DNA from 4 places in the Arthrobacter sp. SLBN-53 genome. Region 1 is predicted to be linked to each of the others. Evidence: predicted binding sites of a transcription regulator. Region 1 holds the regulator's gene; each other region holds the start of a gene.
What was found. The regulator LexA, encoded in region 1, represses DNA repair genes until DNA is damaged. The targets are predictions, from matches to a motif close to TCGAACANNTGTTCGA.

Region 1 (4,269 bases):
GGCACGTCGGGCCGCCGGCGGCGAACTGGGGCCGCTCGGTGCCGAAGACGGGGCCCAGTATGCGATCGGCGCCGACGGCGTCGGCCAGAACTATGCCGGCGGCAAGATCTTCTACAGCCCGCAGACCGGTGCCAACGTGGTGACCGGGCAGATCCTGGCCAAGTACGAGAGTGTCGGTGGGCCGACCGGGGATCTCGGGTTCCCCACCGCCAGCGAGGCGGATGGCGGGCTGGCTCCGCAGAGCGCGGTGGTGCCCTTCGCCGCCGAGGACAAGCCGGTCATCTTCTGGACCCCCGACTTCGGTGCGGTGATCGTCCGTGGGGCCATGAATGCCGCCTGGGAGAAGTTGGGTGGCGCGACCGGCGAACTCGGCGCACCCAAGAGCGATCAGACCGACAACGGCGGCGTGATCAACCAACAGTTCAACGGTGGATCCATCTCGTGGGACAAGGCGGCCAACCGGTTCAGCACGGAGCCCGCGGGCTTGCAGTCGCAGCTGGCGGGCCTGCAGGTTCCCGGGGCTGATTCCCCGCAAGCGCCGGCCGATGGCCCGCAGGCGAACGGCGGCGGCGACAGCGGCGACAAGTGGTACACCTGGCGCTGGTGGTGGCTGCTGGGCCTCATCCCGGTGGTGGGTCTGATCGCCGTGATCGCCGTGGCGGTCTTGCGCAACCGGCGGTCCGGTGACGAGGACCGGTTCGACGACGACCTCGACGACGATCCGTATGACCGTGATGACCGTGGCTACTACGGCTATGGCCAGAACGATCACCAAGACGATTACCAAGACGATCACCAAAACGATGACCGGGCCGAGGATCGCGACAGCGGCTATGGTCCGCCGCCGCAGGATCCGTGGGCATCACTGTCGCCGGTCGGGTCAGCGGGCTCCTTCACGGTCGATCCGATCGACACCGGTGCCGGCCACGACCCCCGGGCCGGCGATGATGCGGATGCCGATGGCCTCGGCGTCGACCCGTTCGCCGATCGTGGTGCCGACACCGACCGGCCGGAAGAACTGCTGCGGTTCGACGACGACGAAGATGACGTCGACACCGCCCCGACCCGGATCGAGACGCCCACACCGCAGCCGGTTGAGTCCGTCTTCGCCGAGTCTGATTTCGCCGACTCGGATTATGCGGCGTCTGATTTCGCCGACTCGGATTATGCGGACTCGGACTTCGGTGCCCGTGTTGTCGGTGCACCGGTGCTCGAACCCGAGCCGGACCTGACCGCCCCGGAACCCGAGGTGACGGGCGGACGTCACGCTGCCGCCGGCGGGGACGATGATGACGATGACGCCGGTTGGACCTCGATGCGACTGGCGACCACCGATCGCTACCGCGCCCCGGAGGGTTACCCCATCAAGGCCGATACCAAGACCGGTCTCTACTGGGCGCCCGGTAGCCGCGGTTACCGCGATACCGAGGCCGAGATCTGGTTCTCCAGTGAGGAATTCGCGCGCGCGAACGGATTCATCCGCGCCGATTGATCAGACGCCGACCGGTCAGACGCCGACCGATCACACCTTGCGGATCACGGTGACGACCTTGCCGAGCACCACGGCGTCGTTACCGTCGATGGGTTCGAACGCCGGGTTGTGCGGCATCAGCCACACCTGACCCTTGGTCCGCTTGAAGGTCTTGACCGTGGCTTCGCCGTCGATCATGGCCGCGACGATATCGCCGTTGTCGGCGACGTTCTGCTGGCGCACGACCACCCAGTCGCCGTCGCAGATGGCCGCGTCGACCATGGATTCGCCGACCACCTTCAGCAGGAACAGCGATCCCTCGCCGACCAGCTCCTTGGGCAGCGGGAACACATCCTCCACGGCCTCCTCGGCCAGGATCGGCCCACCCGCCGCGATTCTGCCGAGCACCGGGACGAAGGTCGGTTCCGGTAGCGCATCGGAGCCCGCGACGTCGGTGGCCACGATCGGGGTGATCACCTCGTCGGCACCGCGCACGTCGACCGCGCGGGGGCGGTTGGGATCGCGCCGCAGATAGCCCTTGCGCTCCAGGGTGCGCAGCTGGTGGGCGACCGAGGACGTGGAGGTCAACCCCACCGCGTCCCCGATCTCCCGGATGCTCGGTGGGTAACCGCGGGTGGTCACCGACGAGCGGATGACCTCCAGGATGGTGCGCTGACGCTCGGTCAGGCTGGAGCGTGCCTCAGGGGTGTCGCTGCTGTCGCTCATGTCGCCGAATGTAGTCGCAGCCGCCCCGATAATCAAACATGTGTTCGAGGCGTGTCGCGGCCCGACAGGGCGTGTCTGCGGCGTCATTGCGGCGCGATCAGCCGAGCTCACTCATCGGTCACGGTCAGGGTCACCTCGATGTTGCCACGGGTGGCGTTGGAGTAGGGGCACACCCGGTGTGCGGCCTCGGCGAGCTCGGTGGCGGTGTCATGGTTCACATTGGGCAGCACGATCTCCAGCTCGACGGCAAGACCGAACGCGCCGTCCTCGGCGGCCCCCAGTGTCACCCGGGCGCCGACGGCGGAGTCGGTGACATCGGCCTTGTGTTCGCGGGCGACCAGTCGGAGTGCGGAGTGGAAGCACGCCGCGTAACCGACGGCGAACAGTTGCTCGGGATTGGTGCCGGTGCCGGAACCGCCCATCTCCTTGGGCATACTCAGTGCGACATCGACTTTCCCGTCGGAGGTGCGGCCGTGTCCGTCACGTCCCTCGCCGGTGGCCAGGGCCTCGGCGGTGTAAAGCTTCTTCATCGGTGGGTGTTCCTTTCGTCGTTTTCGGTCAGTGCGGTGAGCTGAGCTGGTCGACAAGTCCGCGGAGGGCGTCGCGTAGCGCGCCGACCTCCTCGGGTCGGGCATCGGTGGCGGCCAGCAGGCGCTGTGGAATGCAGGCGGCACGTTCTTCGAGGGCGCGCCCGGCGGGGGTGAGTGCGACCTCGACGCGACGTTCGTCGGCGGTCGCGCGGTGACGCACCACCAGGCCGGTGCTCTCCAGGCGTTTGATCAACGGTGAGAGGGTGCCGGAGTCCAGGTGCAGCCGCCGGCCCAGGTTTCCGACGGTGCTGGGGTCGTCCTCCCAGAGGGCCAGTAGGACGAGGTACTGGGGGTAGGTGATGCCCAGTTCCGCCAGGAGCGGCCGATAGGCCGCGGTCATCAGGCGCGAAGCCGAGTACAGCGCGAAGCACAGCTGTTCGTCGAGGCGTCCGGCGGTCATGACCACAACTGTAGCGGTCAATTCAATTGTGGGCAATTGAATTGAGCTGAGTTCCGTCCGCGGATTCGCGACCGTCCGCTTGTCGGTGGGTGTCGATATCGTTCGCTAACAGTTCGATCACGTGTTCTATCGTTCGAACAGATGATCGACTACAGTTCGAACAAAGAAGCGAACACACCTCAAGGAGGCAGGCACATGACGATTCTGGAAGCACGTAGCGATGTGCGTGAGCGCCGGACGTCCGGCGCCACCCGGCGGCAGGAAGTTCTGCGGCGCACCCCGTCGGAGGCCGAGGTGTGGCCCTTGCCTCGCGATGTCGTGGTGCGGCGGCGTCGGCGGCCGCAGGATCGTCGTCCCGGCGGTGCGCCGATCGGTCATCGCGGCACGGGGGTGCTGATGTCGCGTGCCTCGCACCGCAGGCCGATCACCCCGGCCGCGACCGTGCTGCTGGCGCTGCTGGCCGGCGCATTCACGCTATGGCTGGGATTCGTGGCCAACCTCGGCGTTTCCGCGACGGAGCAACCCGTCGAGGTGCCCACCAGGTTGTCGGTCGTGGAGGTGCAGACCGGTGAGACCTTGCAGAGCATCGCGGCGCGGGTCGCCCCCGACGTGCCTGCCGACTCCGTCGTCGAGCGCATCCGCGAACTGAACAAGCTGGAATCCGGCACCCTGCGGACCGGGCAGACCCTCATCGCACCGATCGGCTGAGATCGTGCGCACCGGCACGGGGTCGCACCGTATCCGCACCATGCAGGTACGCTCGGAAGCGTCAAATCTGGTGCAGCTGTGGTGCGGCGAAGGAGCGGGAATGCACTGTCCGTTCTGTCGTCACCCCGATTCGCGTGTCGTCGATTCCCGTGAGACCGACGAGGGCCAGGCGATCCGGCGGCGGCGGTCCTGCCCTGAGTGCGGCAGGCGCTTCACCACCGTCGAGACCGCGGTGCTGGCAGTCGTCAAGCGCAGCGGCGTCACTGAGCCGTTCAGCAGGGAAAAGGTCATCAAGGGCGTGCGACGGGCATGCCAGGGCCGCCAGGTCGACGACGATGCGCTCAATCTGCTTGCCCAACAGGTCGAAGACGCCG
Region 2 (4,269 bases), 2.5 Mb from region 1:
GTGCGCTGACCCGCGGTGTGCTGGCCGATATCGCGGGTTGGCAGGTCGTCGAGCCGGCCGCCGAGCCCAGTGCGATCACCACGCTGCGTCCGCTCGACGGGGCCGAACCGGCGGTGGTGCGGTCGCGGCTGATCGCCGAGCACGGGATCATCACCACCGCCTGTGAGGCGGGTCGGGCGCCCCACGAGATGGACGGGCCCGTGCTGCGGGTGTCCCCGCATGTCGACGGCTCGGCAGCGGATCTGGAGCGATTCGCGGCGGCGTTGGTGGCGGTCAGCTCGTAGCGCCGAGGATCGATCGGACGGTCGCCTCGTCACCGTCGATCTCGATCACCCCGAGGGCGCGGGCATCGTCGATGGTCAGAGCCCCGGCGGCCAGACCGAGGATGTACTCGGGGGCGCCGTGCAGCGTGCCGGCCAGTTCGCGACCGTCGGGAGTGCCCACTGTGAAACCCGCGCGGGAAGCGTTGAGCTGCAGGGCCATATCGTCACCGGCAAGACCGATCGACACGGCGGCACGGACCTTCACACGGGCGGACAGCAGGGCCGGGATCGCGACGGTCAGCCACTCGTGGCGGAACGCGTCGCCCTCGGGTCCGCGCACCATCAACGGGGTGGACCAGCGGATCAAGCCCTCGATGGGCTCGCGTAGCTCGGCGCCCCAGGCAGTGAGGGCGTATTCGACTGTGCTGCCGTCGCCGAGCCGGCGCTCGACGACGCCCGCCGATTCCAGTTCGCGCAGGCGGTCGGCGAGCAGGTTGGTGGCGATCCCAGGTAGCCCGGCGACCAGATCACGGTAGCGGGCCGGCGCGATCAGCAGCTGGCGGACGATGAGCAGATTCCATCGATCGCCCACGATCTCCAGTGAGCGGGCCAGCCCGCAGTATTGGCCGTAACGGCGCATCGCACATTCTCCAATCGCTTGAGAAAATAAAGTGTATATGAGACCGTCAAGTGCATGACCGATACTGCGAAGCGCGTCCGGCCGGATTGGGTCGACGACGAACTGTTCCCCTTCGAGAGTCGATTCGTCGATATCGACGGGCACTCCGTGCACTACATCGACGAGGGTTCCGGCCCCATCTTGCTTCTACTGCACGGCAATCCGACCTGGTCGTTCCTCTGGCGTGATGTCGTGCGGGAACTGCGGCGCGACTACCGCTGCATAGCGCTGGACTATCCGGGATTCGGGCTGTCGACGGCCCGGTCCGGTTACCGGTTCGCACCGCAGGACCACGCGGAGGTGGTGACCGCCTTCGTCGACGAGCTCGCTCTGGACGATGTGACGCTGGTCGGGCAGGACTGGGGTGGAATGATCGGGCTGGCCGTCGCGCAGCGCCGCCCGGAGGTTTTCCGGCGTCTGGTCCTGGCCAACACGTGGGCGTGGCCGGTCAACGGCATCCTGCACTTCGAGGCTTTCGGGCACATCATGGGCGGACCGCTGACCCGTCTGCTGGTCCGCCAATTCAACCTTCTCGTCAGCGCCTTCATCCCGGTGGGGCACAAGCGCCGCAAGCCCTCCGATTCCGAGATGGAGCACTACCGGCGAGCGTTGGACACACCGGCGCGCCGGCAGGCGAGCGCGGTGCTCCCCGGTGCGGTGCTGTCCGGCCGCGCGTTCTTCGCAGCGGTCGAGGCCGGGCTGCCGGCCATCGCGCACCTACCCACGCTGATCATCTGGGGTGATGGCGATATCGCCTTCCGCCCCCAGGAGCGCGAACGGCTGGAGCGCGAGTTCCCCGATCACCAGACCGTGATCGTCAAGGGTGCCGGCCTCTACGTGGAGTCCGACGCACCGGAGGAGTTCGTCGCCGCGGTCCGCGGGTGGTCCGCACGCCCCTAGGGTCCACTGGGTCCCCGTCGATTAGCGTGGCTAGACACCGGGGATCGAGAGTCCTTGAAACTGGGCTCTCTGCAAGGGTTTCGCTAGTCCGCCTAATCGGTGTGGACATCTTCTGTCGAGCCGCAACGTGTCAGACCATCGAACTAGTGTTCTATTCATGAAGAACACCATGGCGACCTTCGAGGCCGAGGAGCGGGCGGCCTGGCAAGCGGTGGACAACATCGGTGCCGAGGCCCGTGAGGAGAATGCGTGTGGTGCACGCCGGTTGTTCGCCATCGGCCAGCTCTACGACGTGCGCGCTCCCGATGATGACACCGAGAAATTGTGCTGGGCCATCGACGGGCACGGCAGCCTGGTCGCCGAGGTTGCTGCGGCATTGGCGTTGAGCCGGTGCCGGGCCGCTGCGCAGGTTCGGATGGCGATCGCGTTGTACACCCGGCTGCCCCGGGTGCTCGCGACCGCCAAGAGCGGGTTGCTCGATTACCGGATGCTGGCGGCGATCGTGTCGCGCACCGAACTCATCCAGGACCCCGAGATCGTGGCTCGTGTCGATGAGCGACTGGCAGAGAAGGCCCTCACCTGGGTGCGGCTGTCCGAGCCGAAGATCGAGGCCCGCATCAACGCCGTCATCGCCGCCCAGGATCCCGAGGCGGTACGGATCCGCGAGCAGATCCGCCGTGACCGTGAGATCGGGGGTTGCCCCAACGGCGACGGCACCGCTGAGATTTGGGGCCGCATCGACCTCGCTGCGCTCGCCGCGATGAACGCCGTCCTCGATGCGATGGCCGATTCGGTGTGTCCCACCGATCCGCGTACCAGGGATCAACGCCGCTCGGACGCCTTCTTCGCGGTGTTCATCGGTAAGCCCCTGACGTGTCGGTGCGGTCAATCCGGTTGCCCGGCAGAGCCGCTGACGGTGTCCAGTGGCGTGCCGTGCGCCAGTCTGATCGTGCACCTGGTCGCCGATTCGGTCGGCGGTCTGGGCATCGTTCCCGGCTACGGACACATCGGCCTGCCTGCCGTCGACGAGGCCCGACGCAACGCGAGGGTCCGCACGGTCGAGCCGGCCGCCATCACCGTCGAGGCCGGCCGCTTCCCGTCTACGACACTGGGCGAGTTCATCCGCTGCCGGGACCTGACGTGCCGCTTCCCGGGCTGCGATGTGCCGGCCTGGAACACCGATATCGACCACACCGTCCCGTACCCGGCCGGGCCCACCCACCCCTCGAACCTGAAATGCCTGTGCCGGGCGCACCATCTGTTGAAAACGTTCCACGACTGGCGCGACACACAACTGGCCAACGGCACCGTCGTATGGACCTCGCCGACCGGGCACGTCTACACCACCGAACCCGAGGGCGGACACTGGTTCACCGGCCTGGGCGACCCCACCGGCGAGCCTTCGCTGCAACCCAGCCTGCCCGTCAACGCGAAGCGCTGCCTGAAAATGCCCACCCGCGATCGCTCCCGCGCCGAAGACCGCACCCGCCGCATCACCGCCGAACGTGCGGCGAACCGGTGTCGAGTCGACGAACAGGAACGACAGGAACATGCCCGCATCGCCGTCCACTACGAACCCCCACCCTTCTGACGGCAGGCCTACCTGCCCGATCGGACGGTTTCGGCGTTCCGGACGGCGGGTCCTGAGCCGAAGCCATTGTGACGCGGACCACGCGGGGCCACGGTGAGATCTACCGGGTGCACCACCCGTCCGATACCGCGAGGAGTCGTCCGATGGCCATTGAGCTGAACCAGATTTGGGATTTTCCGATCAAGGAGTTCCACCCCTTCCCCCGCGCCCTGCTCGGTGTGGGCGCCCACGACATCATCGGTGTGGAGGCCAAGAACCTCGGCTTCAAGCGCACCCTGCTGATGACCACCGGCCTGCGGGGTTCGGGCATCATCGAGGAACTGACCGGCAAGATCGAGTACCAGGGCGTCGAGGTCGTGCTCTACGACAAGGTGGAATCCAACCCCAAGGACTACAACGTCATGGAGGCCGCGGCGCTCTACCAGCAGGAGAAGTGCGACAGCATCATCTCCATCGGCGGTGGCTCCAGCCATGACGCCGCCAAGGGCGCCCGCGTCGTCATCGCGCACGACGGCCGCAACATCAACGAGTTCGAGGGCTTCGCCAAGTCCACCAACAAGGAGAACCCGCCGCATATCGCGGTATCCACCACGGCGGGAACGGGTTCGGAGACCTCCTGGGCCTACGTCATCACCGATACCTCCGATATGGAACACCCGCACAAGTGGGTCGGCTTCGACGAGGCCACCATCGTCACCCTGGCCATCGACGACCCGCTGCTCTACTACACCTGCCCCCAGCACTTCACCGCCTACTGCGGGTTCGACGTCCTCGCCCACGGCAGTGAGCCCTTCGTGTCCCGGCTGGACTTCGCCCCGTCGCTCGGAAACGCCCTG
Region 3 (4,269 bases), 2.1 Mb from region 1:
TGCCAGCCGGAAGCCCAAGAAGTTGTAGAGCGCGACGAATCCACCCATCAGCAGGAAGCCCTGGCCGTAGAGGACGAGTTGCTGCGGTGAGCGCAGGTTTTCGGCCAGCCGCCGACCCAGCCCCTTGATGCGGGCCGGCCGGAAACCGCGCGCCCGCGGGGCGAGCCTGACGAACGCCATTGCCGACAGCGCGCACAGCACCGCAACGGTGACGACCCCGATGCGCCAGCCGGCGAACTCGGCGACGGGACCGGTGACCAACCGGCCGCTGAGGCCCCCGATGGTGCTGCCGGCCACGTAACTTCCCGCTGCCCGCGCGGCATGGCCGGGATCGATCTCCTCGGACAGGTAGGCGATGGCGATCGCCGGTACCCCGCCGAGCATGAGGCCCTCAAGGAAGCGGCCGGTGAGCAGGAGGTCCGAGGTGGGAGCGAGCGGGACGAGCAGACCGAGAAGCGTTGCCGCCGTGATCGAAACGGTCATCGCCTGAACCCGACCGAACCGGTCGGCGACCGCCGCCCACGGGATGACGCCGACGGCGAGTCCGACCGTGGCCGCCGAGACGAGCAGTGCAGCGTGCGCGGCGCCGGTGCCCAGGTCGGCAGCGATCATGGGCAGCACGGCCTGTGGTGAATACAGCTGCGCGAATGTCGCGACACCGCCGAAGAACAACGCGGCCAACAGTCGTCGGTACTCCTTGGAACCACGCTGATGACCCGGCCAGTCGGTGGGGCTCAGCGTCGTGGTCACCCAGGCGAGACTAGGAGGGTCTTCTCAATGTGTCTAATGTATGAACTGCTGTCAGATCATGCAGATTGTGCATGATGAACTCGACCAGCCTGGTAGCCGCAGGCGGTAGTTCGCCATCGGGTCGCCAGGTCAGACCCAGCTGACGTTTGGCGGTGGGTTCGGACAGCGGGATGTAGGCCGCTGCACTGTCCATGCGATCGGGGTGTGGAAGCGGGACGACCGCGACGCCGAATCCCGCGGCCACCAGGCCCTCGACCGTGGGGATCTCCATGGCTTCGAAGACGATCGTCGGTGCGATCCCGGCTGCGACGCAGAGCTCATCGGTCAACTGGCGCAGGCCGAATCCCGGCTGTAGCGCAACGAAGGGTTCGCCGCCGGCGTCGGCAAGTCGTAGACGGCTGCGCCCGGCGAACCGGTGATCCCGGGGGACGGCCAGGCACAGGCGCTCGCCGTAGAGCACCCGCCACGGAAAGCCCGCTGGCCGCGGTGAGGTGATGGCAAGGTCGACGTGCCCCTTGTCGAGCCGATCGAGGATGTCGAGCGTGGCACCCTGGAACAGTTCGAACTGCACGTTGGGGGCTTCGGCGCGGAACCGGCGCAGGAGGTCCGGGACGAATCCGCCGGCTTGTGAGTGTAGGAAGGCGAGTCGGACGGTACCGGTGTCGGGATCCCGCAGGGCGGCAATACGTTCTGTGGCGCTGGTGATTTCGGCAATGCTGCGGCGCGCGTGATCGAGCAGGATGGCGCCGTAGGCGTTGAGCCGGAGGCGACGGTTCACACGGTCGAACAATGGTGCTCCGATGCGCGCCTCCAGGCGAGCGAGCGCCCGGGACAGGGTCGGTTGGCTGATGCCCAATTCGGCGGCGGCATCGGTGACATGCTCGGTCTCGGCGAGCGTCACGAACCAGTGCAGTTCGTCGAGATCCATGGCTGGAGTGTAGAGGCGGTTGCGCCGTGGCCGATGCCGTGGTGCGGACCCCTTGCGGAGCTTCGGCATTGGGCATAGACTCGAACATAAGTTCGAATGCGCCGCGGTTCCCGACCCTCGCATCTGGTGAGCCGCAGACCGCGACTCCGGTCGCCGCGAGGTTCGACGGTCCCTGTCCGGGGGATCGTGCGGGCTGTGCTTGTGGGGTGGTGCCCCTTGGTGGGTGCTGTGGGGGAAGTCGGTATCCGTTATGGACGCCAGCTGTCTTGATGCGTTTGTCGACGCTCTGATCGATGAGCTTGTTCCGGTGCCGCCGGAGGGTGATGTGGGGCCGGTTTTGGGGCGGTTGGTGGGTTGTCCGCGGCCGGTGGTCGATGACGAGGCGTTGTTGGGTGTGTTGGCTGCGGCGGTGTCGGCGCGGAATCTGTTGGACTTGGTGATCGCCGCGGCGGTGGCGGCGGTCGAACGGGCCGGTGTGCCGGGGCGGCGGCACCTGCGCACCGGGGCTGATCTGTTGAGGTTGTTGGGGATGTCGCCGGGTGCGGCGTCCCGGGCGGTACGGGTGGGGCGGATGGCAGCTGTGCTGCCTGCACTGACGATCGCGCAGCGGTTGGGTGGGATCGGTATCGAGTTCGCCGACGCCGTCGGCAAAGGTGTCGCGCACGTGGAGTCGCGAGCACCGTTGTCCGAGGACGATCGGGCGGCGGTGGTGCGTGCGTTGATGGTGCAGACCTCCCCGGCCGAGGTGGCGGCCAAGGCCCGGGCGATCGCCATCGACCGTGTCGCGAGTCTTGCCCCTGCCGACCGGGTGGTGCCGGTGGCCGAGGACACCGCGCTCAATGGGATGACGTTGGTGCAGAACGCTGAGGGCCGGTTCGAGGCCACCCTGGATCTGGACGTCGGGACCGGGGACGAGCTGTGTGCGGCGTTGGATCCGTTGTGCCGACCGGTCCCGCTACCCGACGGGTCCCCGGACCCCCGGTCCATTGATGCCCGGCGGGCCGAGGCGTTGGGGCAGGTGCTGCGCACCTATTTGTCGCAGTCGAGGCGTCCGATGTCCGGTGGGGTGCTCCCGCACGTCACCCTGATCCGGCCCGTTGCCACTGGTGTGAGCGATGACGAATCGGTGGATCGGTTGGGGTTCGGCGGGCCGGTCAGCAGGGTGACCGCCGAGTTGATCGGCTGTGATGCGACGTTGACGTCGGTGATCGTCGACCACTCGGGGGTGCCGTTGGATGTCGGGCGCGCGGAAAGGCTGTTCACTCCGGCGATCCGTAAAGCGCTGGCCGTCCGCGATGGTGGGTGTGCCCATCCCGGGTGTGGGCGGCCGGTGTCGTGGTGCGATGCCCACCACATCCAACCCTGGAGCGCCGGGGGTGCAACGAGTTTAGGCAACGGGGTGCTGCTGTGCCGGTTGCACCACAGCCTGATCCATCACGGTGGCTGGCAGGTCTATCTCGGCCGCGACCGCCACCCCTGGTTCATCCCACCCCGCACACCCGGCGGGCCCGAGCCGGAGCATCTGCGCTCCCACACCCGCCGCACCATGGCCGACCTACCCGCAGCTGCATAACCCCCAAGACACCCCAAAGAACAAGCGCACCTTGACAACTACACAGTGAGACGGGTCCGACCGGGGCGCGGTCGAGTGCTAGGCCGTCAGCCCGCGGGCGATCACCAGACGCTGGATCTGGTTGGTGCCCTCGAAGATCTGGGTGATCTTGGCTTCCCGCATGTACCGTTCGGGCCGGAAGTCGCGGGTGTAGCCGACGCCGCCGAGAACCTGTACGGCATCGGTGGTCACCTTCATGGCGGCGTCGGTCGCGATCAGTTTGGCCACCGACGCCTGGGTCGAGTACGGCAGGCCGAGGTCGCGTCGCCGCGCGGCGTCCAGATAGGTGGCGCGCGCGCTCACCACCGCAGCGGCCATATCGGCGAGTACGAATCCGAGTCCCTGATGGTCGATGATCTTGCGGCCGAACGTGGTTCGCTCGTTGGCGTACCGGGTGGCCTCATCGAGTGCGGCCTGGGCGATTCCGACGGCGACCGCGGCGATGCCGAGTCGGCCTGCGTCGAGTGCGGAGAAGGCGATCGAGAGGCCCTGTCCCTCGGCGCCGATCAACCGGTCGGCATCGAGTCGGGCGTTGTCGTAGAACGCCGCAGTGGTCGGCACGGCGTGGAGGCCCATCTTCTCCTCGGGCTTACCGAAGCTCAGGCCCTCCAGATCGCCGGGCACCAGGAAGCAGGAGATGCCCTTGGAACCGTCGCCGGTCCTGGCGAACAGGGTGTAGAAGTCGGCCTTGCCGCCGTGGGTGATCCACGCCTTGGATCCGTTGAGCACGTAGTGGTTACCGTCCCTGGCCGCGGCGCAGCGCAGCGCGGCCGCATCGGAACCGGCCTGCGGTTCGGACAGGCTGTAGGCGCCGATCTGGTCGCCCGAGAGCATGCCGGGCAACCAGCGGCCCTTCTGCTCCTCGGTGCCGAAGGACAACAGCGCATGGGTGGACAGGCTGTGCACGCTGACGGCCACCGCCACCGTGGCCCAACGGGCCGCAATCTCCTCGAGCACCTGGAGGTACACCTCGTAGGGC
Region 4 (4,269 bases), 240 kb from region 1:
TCCGAGAAGCGGTGCGGGTGTTCGGTTTTCACCTGTCGGGTCTGGACATGCGGCAGAACTCCGAGGTACACGAGCAGGTGATCGCCGAGTTGCTGGCCTGGGCGGGTGTCCATCCGGACTACGCCTCGCTGCCCGAGGAGGCGCGGGTCGAATTGTTGGCCGCCGAGATCGGCACCCGCCGTCCGCTGGTCGGACCCGGCGCGGAGTTGTCCGACTTGGCCGCCAAGGAGCTCGGCATCGTCCGGGCCGCCGCCCGGGCGGTGAAAGTATTCGGGCCACAAGCCATTCCGAACTACATCATCTCGATGTGCCAGTCGGTATCGGACATGCTGGAAGCCGCGGTCCTGCTGAAAGAGGCCGGACTGCTCGATGCCACCGCCGGTGCCGTCTACGCACCGGTGGGCATCGTCCCGTTGTTCGAGACGATCGATGACCTGCAGCGCGGCTCGGCCATTCTGGAGGCCGCATTGGACCTCCCGGTCTATCGGGCGTTGGTGACCGCACGTGGTGACCAACAGGAGGTCATGCTCGGCTATTCGGATTCCAACAAGGACGGTGGGTACCTGGCGGCCAACTGGGCGCTCTACCGCGCCGAGCTGGACCTGGTGGATTCGGCACAGCGGACCGGAATCCGGTTGCGGCTCTTCCACGGTCGAGGTGGCACCGTCGGTCGCGGCGGTGGTCCGAGCTATGACGCCATCCTGGCCCAGCCGCCCGGTGCGGTGAAGGGATCGCTGCGCATCACCGAACAGGGCGAGGTGATCGCCGCCAAGTACGCCGAGCCGCGGATCGCCCACCGCAACCTGGAGACCTTGCTGGCCGCCACCCTTGAGTCGACCCTGCTGGATGTCGAGGGGTTGGGGGAGGACGCCGAGGACGCCTACCGCGTGCTCGACGACCTCGCGGCCCGCGCCCAGCGCGCGTACGCCGAATTGGTGCACGAGACACCGGGATTCGTCGAGTACTTCAAGGCCTCGACCCCGGTGAGCGAGATCGGCGCGCTCAACATCGGCAGCCGGCCGACATCGCGCAAACCGACCACTGCCATCTCGGATCTGCGGGCCATCCCGTGGGTGCTGGCCTGGAGCCAATCCCGGGTGATGCTGCCGGGCTGGTACGGCACCGGCACCGCCTTCGAACAGTTCGTCGCCGGTGACGATACGAAACTGGAGATCCTGCGCGACCTCTACAACCGATGGCCGTTCTTCCGCACTGTGCTGTCGAACATGGCGCAGGTGCTGTCGAAATCGGATCTCGGCCTGGCGGCCCGCTATTCGGAGTTGGTAGCCGACGAGGAGCTGCGGGCGAGGGTCTTCGACAAGATCGTCGATGAGCACGAGCGGACCGTCCGCATGCATGGACTGATCACCGGCCAGGATGACCTGCTTGCCGACAACCCGGCGTTGGCCAGGTCGGTGTTCAACCGGTTTCCGTACCTGGAACCGCTGAATCACCTGCAGGTGGAATTGCTGCGCCGATACCGGTCCGGGGACGATGACGAACTGGTGCAACGCGGCATTCTGCTGACGATGAGCGGGTTGGCCAGCGCTCTGCGCAACTCGGGATAGTTGCACAGCGCCAGTGTGACGCTTCAGCACATCGGTGACGATGGCGCCGCATCACGGTGACCGCGTCCTTTGCGGTCGGGGCGTGGTCGAGCCCGGGGCCGGGCCGAAGTGTCACCATCAGAAGCGCCCGGACCGTCACCGATGTCCCGCGAGATAACACTTGCGTAGTAACCATACTCGACGTATACTCGAACACAAGTTCGAATGTAAAAGCATCCAAGGTCCGATCAGCACGGGGGGGCCTGCACCGCGACTGTTGTCGCCGAGGGGTTCGACGGTCCCGTGATGGACCGCCAGAGCCAATTGCCAAAGTCTTCGATGAACTTGCCTGCCCCATCAGAATCCTCGAAAGCTTGGGTATCGGCATGGACGCCACCTACCTCGATTCGTTTGTCGACGCTCTGATCGACGATCTCGCTCCAGTGTCATCGGAGGTTGATGTCGGGCCGGGCTTGGGTCGGTTGGTGGGTTGTCCGCGCCCGGTGGTCGATGACGAGGCGTTGTGGGGTGTGTTGGCTGCGGCGGTGTCGGCGCGGAATCTGTTGGACTTTGTGATCGCCGCGGCGGTGGTGGCGGCCGAGCGGGCCGGTGTGCCGGGGCGGCGGCACCTGCGCACCGGGGCTGATCTGTTGAGGTTGTTGGGGATGGCCCCGGGTGCGGCGGCCCGGGCGGTACGGGTGGGGCGCGCCGCATCGTCGTTGCCGGCGTTGACGATCGCGCAGCGGTTGGGTGGGATCGGTATCGAGTTCGCCGACGCGGTCGGCAAAGGTGTCGCGCACGTGGAATCCCGAGCACTGTTGTCCGAGGACGATCGGGCGGCGGTGGTGCGTGCGTTGATGGTGCAGACCTCCCCGGCCGAGGTGGCCGCCAAAGCCCGGGCGATCGGCATCGACCGTGTCGCCGCGCTACCGGTCGAGCAGCGGGTGGTGCCGGTGGCCGAGGACACCTCGCTCAACGAGATGACGCTGGTGCAGAACGCTGAGGGCCGGTTCGAGGCCACCCTCGATCTGGACGTGACGACTGGGGAAGAGTTGTGTGCGGCGTTGGATCCGTTGTGCCGGCCAGTCCCGCTACCGGATGGGTCGCTGGATCCGCGTCCGATCAACAATCGGCGGGCGGAGGCGTTGGGGCAGGTGCTGCGTACGTTTTTGTCGCAGTCGAGGCGTCCGATGTCCGGTGGGGTGCTCCCGCGCGTCACCCTGATCCGACCGGTGGCCCCGGGCGTGGGTGGGGAGGTGGTGGATCGGTTGGGGTTCGGTGGCCCAATCTCCGCGGCGACCGCCGAGTTGATCGGCTGTGATGCGACGTTGACGTCGGTGATCGTCGACCACGCCGGGGTGCCGTTGGATGTCGGGCGCGCCCAGCGGTTGTTCACCCCCGCGATCCGTAAAGCGCTGGCCGTCCGTGACGGTGGGTGCGCCCATCCCGGGTGTGGGCGGCCGGTGTCGTGGTGCGATGCCCACCACATCCAACCCTGGAGCGCCGGGGGCACCACCAGTGTGGACAACGGTGTGCTGCTGTGCCGGCTGCACCACAGTCTCATCCATCACGGTGGCTGGCAGGTCTACCTCGGCCGCGACCGGCACCCCTGGTTCATCCCACCCCACACACCCGGTGAACGCGAGCCGGCACACCTGCGCTCCCACACCCGCCGCACCATGACCGACCTAACGGCGGCGGCGTGACTGGGTCCACCGCACAGAGGTTCACGAAGCAGCTTGACAACTACACAGTGAAAACGGCCGGCAGGGTCATTGGCGGTTGCGCGGAGCGTGGTCAGTCGACCTAGAAGGGTGGTCTGCCGCGCTAGACGTGGGCCGCTCGGCGCAGCTGGGAGACCAGACCGCGGACCGCGCTCTCGACTACCGCGATCGGGGTGGCGATGGCCTCACCGAGTTCGACGATCGCTTCCACCCGCGCGACGATGAGCTCGAGGCGTTCGACCATCGCGATCAGCCGGGGTGCCAGCTCGTCGATGCTGTTGATCGTCGAGTTGAAGCGGTCCAGCGTGACATCGAGCTCGCCGATCGAGTTGTTCAGCGTCACCACGGTGCGGTCGAGGTCGGTCAGCAGAGTTTCCACCTGCACGACAGTGGCATCGGCGTTCAGCGCTGCCTGCGTCAGCGTCCTGATTCGCCTGGTAGCCGGGCGGGCCCGACCACCGCTTCTGTCTGCCATGAAATCAGTATGCGGTCGAGGGAACCGAATCGGGCGCAGGTGCGTCTGATTCTGTATGGCGAAGTTCTGTTACGGGAGCCCACGGCTACACCCAGAACCGGGATCGGCGCGTGCGGTGGCCGATTACCTGGCCGGATACGGTGAGGCGCTGGCGGACAGTCGGTCGGACTGCTTGCCGGACCAGATGGCCGAGGACTGACATCAGGGACGCTGACATCGGGCGGCTCCCAGATCAGGTGCGCTGGTATCACGCGGCCCGCAGATCAGGCGACCCGCCGGTCAGGGGAGAGCGGCGGTCAGGCCGGCAGCTTGCTCGCCGATGCCTTGTCCAGCAGCCACACGGTCTTCTCGCGGCCGACCGCACCTGCGGCCGGGATGTCCACCGCGTCGGCCCCGCCGATCGCCGCGGCCACCGCGTCGGCCTTCTCCTCGCCGGCCACCACCAACCACACCTCCTTGGCGCGTCGCACGGCGGGCAGGGTCAAGGTGATCCGTCGCGGCGGGGGTTTCGGGGAGTCGGTCA

Region 2: FBY28_RS11310 (HNH endonuclease signature motif containing protein) is a predicted target of LexA. The motif match lies at 1,981-1,996, and genes of this name have one in related genera.
Region 3: FBY28_RS13575 (HNH endonuclease signature motif containing protein) is a predicted target of LexA. The motif match lies at 1,759-1,774, and genes of this name have one in related genera.
Region 4: FBY28_RS24710 (HNH endonuclease signature motif containing protein) is a predicted target of LexA. The motif match lies at 1,757-1,772, and genes of this name have one in related genera.

Annotation. Positions count from the first base shown of each region.
Region 1 is NZ_VFNN01000001.1:4,900,819-4,905,087, forward strand. It holds gene FBY28_RS23540 (LGFP repeat-containing protein) at 1-1,492, shown strand, start outside; gene lexA (transcriptional repressor LexA) at 1,523-2,197, opposite strand; gene FBY28_RS23550 (organic hydroperoxide resistance protein) at 2,305-2,727, opposite strand; gene FBY28_RS23555 (MarR family winged helix-turn-helix transcriptional regulator) at 2,756-3,187, opposite strand; gene FBY28_RS23560 (LysM peptidoglycan-binding domain-containing protein) at 3,383-3,895, shown strand; gene nrdR (transcriptional regulator NrdR) at 3,996-4,269, shown strand, end outside.
Region 2 is NZ_VFNN01000001.1:2,366,941-2,371,209, reverse strand. It holds gene egtE (ergothioneine biosynthesis PLP-dependent enzyme EgtE) at 1-284, shown strand, start outside; gene FBY28_RS11320 (winged helix-turn-helix transcriptional regulator) at 274-903, opposite strand; gene FBY28_RS11315 (alpha/beta fold hydrolase) at 958-1,842, shown strand; gene FBY28_RS11310 (HNH endonuclease signature motif containing protein) at 2,000-3,433, shown strand; gene mdo (NDMA-dependent methanol dehydrogenase) at 3,577-4,269, shown strand, end outside.
Region 3 is NZ_VFNN01000001.1:2,822,894-2,827,162, reverse strand. It holds gene FBY28_RS13585 (MFS transporter) at 1-750, opposite strand, end outside; gene FBY28_RS13580 (LysR family transcriptional regulator) at 761-1,678, opposite strand; gene FBY28_RS13575 (HNH endonuclease signature motif containing protein) at 1,929-3,251, shown strand; gene FBY28_RS13570 (acyl-CoA dehydrogenase family protein) at 3,330-4,269, opposite strand, start outside.
Region 4 is NZ_VFNN01000001.1:5,144,853-5,149,121, forward strand. It holds gene ppc (phosphoenolpyruvate carboxylase) at 1-1,568, shown strand, start outside; gene FBY28_RS24710 (HNH endonuclease signature motif containing protein) at 1,922-3,253, shown strand; gene FBY28_RS24715 (ATPase) at 3,375-3,746, opposite strand; gene FBY28_RS25835 (hypothetical protein) at 3,802-3,945, shown strand; gene pgl (6-phosphogluconolactonase) at 4,043-4,269, opposite strand, start outside.